2 linked regions of the Tomitella gaofuii genome follow. The protein of the gene in region 2 interacts with the protein of the main gene of each other region in a pairwise test. Links are inferred from orthologs where the notes say so. Each region holds a gene or a part of one and is shown on either strand. Other genes may lie near its edges. The genes, in order: thrS and rplA.

Evidence for each region.
Region 1: the proteins of rplA (region 2) and thrS interact in binary tests that used the Escherichia coli proteins (3 or more experiments, as listed by UniProt). The link is inferred for Tomitella gaofuii from one-to-one orthologs.

The regions. Positions count from the first base shown.
Region 1 is NZ_CP059900.1:2,496,173-2,499,485, forward strand. The notes cover bases 236-3,233. They hold thrS (threonine--tRNA ligase), read right to left. Parts: upstream 2,781-3,233; coding sequence 690-2,780; downstream 236-689. Other genes in these bases: H4F70_RS11600 (ATP adenylyltransferase), read right to left, coding at 236-609; H4F70_RS11610 (mycothiol transferase), read right to left, coding at 2,952-3,233. Also shown: pgsA (phosphatidylinositol phosphate synthase), read right to left, coding at 1-85; more of H4F70_RS11600, read right to left, coding at 79-235; more of H4F70_RS11610, read right to left, coding at 3,234-3,313. UniProt on the Escherichia coli protein: Catalyzes the attachment of threonine to tRNA(Thr) in a two-step reaction: L-threonine is first activated by ATP to form Thr-AMP and then transferred to the acceptor end of tRNA(Thr). The rate-limiting step is amino acid activation in the presence of tRNA.
Region 2 is NZ_CP059900.1:866,556-869,630, reverse strand. Bases 289-3,048 are described here. They hold rplA (50S ribosomal protein L1), read right to left. Parts: upstream 2,146-3,048; coding sequence 1,432-2,145; downstream 289-1,431. Other genes in these bases: nusG (transcription termination/antitermination protein NusG), read right to left, coding at 2,758-3,048; rplK (50S ribosomal protein L11), read right to left, coding at 2,258-2,692; rplJ (50S ribosomal protein L10), read right to left, coding at 525-1,058; rplL (50S ribosomal protein L7/L12), read right to left, coding at 289-419. Also shown: more of rplL, read right to left, coding at 30-288; more of nusG, read right to left, coding at 3,049-3,075. UniProt on the Escherichia coli protein: One of the primary rRNA binding proteins, it binds very close to the 3'-end of the 23S rRNA. Forms part of the L1 stalk. It is often not seen in high-resolution crystal structures, but can be seen in cryo_EM and 3D reconstruction models.

The sequences.
Region 1 (3,313 bases), 1.6 Mb from region 2 along the record:
CGGGCGTCACGCCCATGCGCACGAGCTTGCGGCCCATCGGCAGCGTCACCTTGGACACCGACGCGCGGGCGAAGACGCTCAGCATGCGGACCATGCCTCGGCGAGCAGCGAGCGGGTGTCGCCGAGCAGTTGCGGCAGCACCTTGGTGCCGCCGACGACCGTGATGTAGTTGGCGTCCCCGCCCCAGCGCGGCACCACATGCTGGTGCAGGTGCGCGGCCAGCGATCCCCCCGCGGCGGAACCCAGGTTGATCCCCACGTTGAACGCGTGCGGGTGCGACACGGCGCGGATGGTGCGCAGCGCCTGTTGGGTGAACGCCATGAGCTCGGCGCTCTCGCCCTGGTCGAGGTCCTCGAGCCCCGCGACGTGCCGGTACGGCAGCACCATCAGGTGCCCCGGGTTGTACGGGTACAGGTTGAGCACGGCGTAGACGGACTCGCCGCGCGCGACGACCAGGCCGTCCTCATCGCGCATGCGCGGGATGTCGCACAGCGGGCATCCGCTGGACTCGCCGGGCGGGATGGTGGGCGCCTCGGCCACATACGAGAGTCGGTGCGGCGTCCAGATGCGCTCGAGCCGGTCGTCGTCCCCCACCCCCGTGGACCGGATCCCCGCGCCCCCGGCACCGCCGAGCGGGTCCGGACCGGCGTCCGCCGTGCGTTCGCGGCCCGCCGCCGGGCTCTCCCCCGTCACTCCGGGCCCTCCCCCTGCTCGAACGACGCCTGCATCGCTTCCGCCGTGGGCGAGGCGTTCTCGCGCCTGCCGACCCACCCGGTGATGAGCGCGACGGCGTCGTCCACCGGCACCCCGTTGACCTGGGTCCCGTCGCGGAAGCGGAAGCTCACGGCGCCCGCCTCCACGTCGCGCTCGCCGGCCAGCAGCATGAACGGCACCTTCTGCGTGGTGTGCGTGCGGATCTTCTTCTGCATGCGGTCGTCGGAGGTGTCCACCTCGGCCCGCACGCCGGTCTTCTTGAGCCGCGAGGCGATCCCGAACAGGTGGTCCTCGAACGCCTCCGCCACCGGGATGCCCATCACCTGCACCGGCGCGAGCCACGCGGGGAAGGCACCGGCGTAGTGCTCGGTGAGCACGCCGAAGAAGCGCTCGATGGAGCCGAACAGCGCCCGGTGGATCATCACCGGGCGGTGCTTGGCGCCGTCGGAGCCGGTGTACTCGAGCTCGAAGCGCTCGGGCTGGTTGAAGTCGAGCTGGATGGTGGACATCTGCCAGTTGCGTCCCAGCGCGTCCTTGACCTGCACGGAGATCTTGGGCCCATAGAATGCGGCCCCGCCCGGGTCCGGCACCAGCTCCAGGCCGGAGGCCTCGCCCACCTCGCGCAGGGTCTCGGTGGCCTCCTCCCACGTGGCGTCGTCGCCGACGTACTTGTCCGGATCCTTGGTGGACAGCTCCAGGTAGTAGTCGTCCAGGCCGTAGTCCTTGAGCAGGTCCAACACGAACTCGAGCGTGCGGGCGAGCTCGGCGCGCATCTCCTCGCGGGTGCAGTAGATGTGGGCGTCGTCCTGGGTCATCCCGCGCACGCGGGTGAGCCCGTGCACCACGCCGGACTTCTCGTACCGGTACACCGACCCGAACTCGAACAGCCGCAGCGGCAGTTCCCGGTACGAGCGGCCCCGCGAACGGAAGATCAGGTTGTGCATGGGGCAGTTCATGGGCTTGACGTAGTAGTCCTGCCCCGGCTTGCGCAGCGTGCCGTCCTCGTTGTACTCCGCGTCGAGGTGCATCGCGGGGAACATGCCCTCGCGGTACCAGTCCAGGTGGCCGGACACCTCGTACAGGTTCCCCTTGGTGATGTGCGGGGTGCTGACGAACTCGTAGCCCTCCTCGATGTGCCGGCGGCGCGAGTAGTCCTCCATCTCCTTGCGCACGATCCCGCCGCGCGGGTGGAAGACCGGCAGCCCCGACCCGAGCTCGTCGGGAAAGCTGAACAGGTCCAGCTCCGCTCCCAGCCGGCGGTGGTCGCGCTTCTCCGCCTCGGCGAGCAGCGCCAGGTACTCGTCCTGGCGCTCCTTCGACTCCCACGCGGTGCCGTAGACCCGCTGCAGGTCCTCGCGGCTCTGATCGCCGCGCCAGTAGGCGGCCGAGCTGCGGGTGAGCGTGAACGCCGGGATGTGCTTGGTGGTGGGGATGTGCGGGCCACGGCACAGGTCGCCCCACACGCGCTCGCCCGTCCGCGGGTCGAGGTTGTCGTAGATGGTCAGCTCCTTGCCGCCCACCTCCATGACCTCCGGGTCGTCGAATGGCGACATGTCGCCTGTCGATTTATCACTGATCAACTCGAGCTTGAACGGCTCGGACGCCAGCTCCGCCCGGGCGTCGTCGAGATCGTCGACGACGCGGCGGGAGAACCGCTGCGCCCCCTTGATGATCTTCTTCATCCGCTTCTCGAGGCGGGCGAGATCCTCCGGGGTGAACGGCTCGGCCACCTGGAAGTCGTAGTAGAAGCCGTTCTCGATGGGCGGGCCGATGCCCAGCTTGGCTTCGGGGAACTCCTGCTGCACCGCCTGGGCCAGCACGTGCGCGCACGAGTGGCGGATGACGCTGCGCCCGTCGTCGGTGTCCGCCGCGACGGCTTCCACCTCGACGTCGACGTCCGGCACCCAGGCCAGGTCGCGCAGCTGGCCGTCGCCGTCGCGCGCGACGACGATCGCGTCGGGGCCCTTGCCCGGCAGGCCCGCATCGTGGACCGCCTTCCCGACGGACGTCCCGGCCGGCACCCGGACGGTCGGGGCGGCAAGGCTGTTCACGGCTCCGGAAGACACGGCTGCGGGGCTCCTACTCGCTCGTCGCGGCGACTGCATACCCGGCAGCCGCCTATCCATACGATCGTATCGGTACTCGAGCGCGCCGCTGCAGGTGGCGCGCCCGAGTACCGTCCGCAGCGGATACGGCGCCGGTGGCGGGCGGACGTGGCCCGTCACCGGCGGCGGATGTCAGGCGGTGGCCACCGCGACGCCGTCGGACAGATCGTTGAGCTCGTAGGCGCCCTTGCCGTCGATCGACTCGCGGATGATGTCCGCGTGCCCGGCGTGGCGTGCGTACTCCTCGATGGCGTGCAGAGCCACCCAACGCAGCGGCCACGACTCGAGATCGTCGGGGAACCACGGCTGGTCCGGCACCGGGACAGGCCGCTCGAGGTCGGCCGTGGCCAGGTGCTCCTCCACCCAGTCCGCCTGGGCCCGCAGCCCGTCGATGAGCGTCTGCGCCGTGTCGCCGTCACGGATCGCGCCGGGCTGGATGCCGCCCGCCGCCCAGTCCGCGTCGTCGTACGCGCCGGCGTCGGGGACGAAGTCCG
Region 2 (3,075 bases):
ACCGGGCACCGGCCGTGCGGCCCGCAGTCCTACTTGACGGTGACCTTGGCGCCGGCCTCTTCGAACTTGGCCTTCGCCGCGTCGGCGGCCTCCTTGTCGACCTTCTCCAGGATCGCCTTGGGGGCGCTCTCGACGAGGTCCTTGGCCTCCTTCAGGCCCAGCCCGGAGACGACCTCGCGGACGACCTTGATGACCTGGATCTTCTTGTCGCCAGCCGACTCGAGCACGACGTCGAACTCGTCCTGCTCGGCGGCGGCGTCATCCCCGCCGGCCGGGGCGGCACCCGGGGCTGCGACGGCGACCGGGGCGGCCGCGGTGACCTCGAAGGTCTCCTCGAAGGCCTTCACGAACTCGGAGAGCTCGAGGAGGGTGAGCTCCTTGAAAGCGTCGAGCAGTTCTTCAGTGCTGAGCTTCGCCATGGTGGCGGTCCTTCCTGTCAGTCTGGTCCCCACCCGCCGCGTGTCGGACGAGGTGGGGTGCGCACGCGCGTGCGCATCGGTGTGTACGTGGCCCGCGTGCGCGGATCACGCGGCGGCGTCGCCCTCCGCGGCCTTCTTGTCCTGCAGCGCCGCACCCAGGCGCGCAACCTGGGAGGCCGGGGCGTTGAACAGCCCGGCGGCCTTGGTGAGGTTGCCCTTCATCGCGCCTGCGAGCTTCGCCAGCAGGACGTCGCGCGATTCGAGATCAGCGAACTTCTCGACCTCATCCACGCTCAGCGTGGCGCCGTCGAGGTAGCCCCCCTTGATGACCAGCGACTTGTGGTCCTTGGAGAACTTCTTGATCGCCTTGGCCGCGTCCACGGCCTCTCCCCTGACGAAGGCAATCGCCGTGGGACCGACGAACAGGTCGTCCAGCCCCTCGACACCGGCCTCCGCCGCAGCACGCTTGACCAGCGTGTTCTTGGCGATCGAGTAGGTGACGTCCGAACCGAGTGCGCGACGCAGCTCCATCAGTGCGGGGACCGAGAGTCCACGGTATTCCGTCACGACGGCCGCGTGCGATTCCCGGAAACGTTCGGCGATCTCCGCAACCGCGGTGACCTTCTCCGGCTTGGCCATGCTTCGCCTCCTTTCTTGCACTCGTGTGCCCGGAGACGACTGACGCCCCGGCGCAGGGCGCACGGGGCGTGTGAGGGGAACCGCGTCGGGGCACCCGAAGGCGCCCGTGCATTCCCCAACCTCGTTCTCCTGCGTGGGCCGCCGGGTCGCTCCCGGACCTTCGTCCGCCTGCGCGAAGCAGACGGTGTCCAACGGTCTTCGGTAGAACTTCGATCGAGTCGAACTTCTGCGAGAAGACTACCCGACGCCGACGAAGCGCACCACACCACCCCCTGCCGGTGTCAACGCAGAGGGCCGGCCGCCCCGTGGGGAGCGGCCGGCCCTCGTGCCGGTCGGCGGTCGGCGATCCCGCCGCTGAGCCTTGTGCGTACCTCTACTCGCTGTCGTCGAGAAGCCGCGTGGTGCGCGTCGGGTCCACCGGGATGCCCGGTCCGGTGGTCGTCGCGATCGTGACCTTCTTGATGTAGCGCCCCTTCGCCGAGGACGGCTTGACCCGCAGCACCTCATCGATGGCGGCACCGTAGTTCTCCACGAGCTGGTTCGGCTCGAAGGACGCCTTGCCGATCACGACGTGCAGGTTCGCCTGCTTGTCCACGCGGAAGTTGATCTTGCCGCCCTTGATGTCGGCCACGGCCTTCGCGACGTCGTTGGTCACCGTACCGGTCTTGGGGTTCGGCATCAGGCCGCGCGGGCCCAGGACGCGCGCAATGCGGCCGACCTTCGCCATCTGGTCGGGCGTGGCGATCGCCGCGTCGAAGTCGAGCCAGCCGCCCTGGATGCGCTCGATGAGATCCTCGGCGCCGACCGCGTCGGCGCCGGCCTCCTCGGCCTCAGTGGCCTTCGCGCCCGCCGCGAAGACGATGACGCGGGCGGTCTTGCCCGTGCCGTGCGGGAGGTTGACGGTGCCGCGCACCATCTGGTCCGCCTTGCGGGGGTCCACGCCGAGCCGCATCGCGACCTCCACCGTCGCGTCCATCTTCGACGAGGAGGTCTCCTTGGCCAGTCCGACGGCCTGAAGGGGGGTGTAGAGGTTCGCCGCGTCGATCTTCTCCGCCGCGGCGAGGTACGCCTTGCTGCGCTTTGCCATGAGTGTGCTGTCCTTTGAGGTCAGTCGTGGTGACGGGCCTGGCCGGCCCTCCCACGGTTCCGGTATCGAACGGGGATCGCGTCCCCCGGGGCGCACGGCCGCCGGGAACGGGTCAGCCCTTCACCTCGATACCCATGGAACGGGCGGTGCCGGCGATGGTCTTCGCGGCGGCATCGATGTCGTTGGAGTTGAGGTCCGGCTCCTTGGTCTTGGCGATCTCCTTGACCTGGTCCATGGTGACCGAACCGACTTTGTTCTTGTGCGGCTCGCCGGAACCCTTGGCCACGTTGGCCGCCTTGAGCAGCAGCTTCGCCGCCGGAGGCGTCTTCAACTTGAAGTCGAAGGAGCGGTCCTCGTAGACGGAGATCTCCACCGGCACCACATTGCCGCGCTGCGATTCCGTCGCGGCGTTGTAGGCCTTGCAGAACTCCATGATGTTGACGCCGTGCTGACCGAGCGCCGGACCGACGGGCGGGGCCGGGTTGGCCTGGCCTGCCTGGATCTGGAGCTTGATGAGCCCAGCGAGCTTCTTCTTCTTGGGGGGCATCTTTCGTTTCCTATCACTGCCCCCGGCTTGCGGCCGGGGCTGTCATCGATGCGTGAAGGGCCCGGTCAGATCTTCGAGACCTGCCCGAAGTTCAGTTCCACCGGCGTCTCACGACCGAAGATGGACACCAGGACCTTCAGCTTCTGCTGTTCGACGTTGACCTCGCTGATGCTGGCGGGCAGCGTCGCGAAGGCCCCGTCCATGATCGTCACGGACTCGCCGATCTCGAAATCGACCTCGACGGCCGGCCTCGCGGCCGACTCGCCGGCGGCCGACGCCGACACCTTGCCTGCCCCGGACTTCTTCTTCTCGCCCTGGGGCAGCAGGAACTTGACGACGTCCTTCAGGCTCAACGGGGACGGCTTCGAGGTGGCGCCCACGAA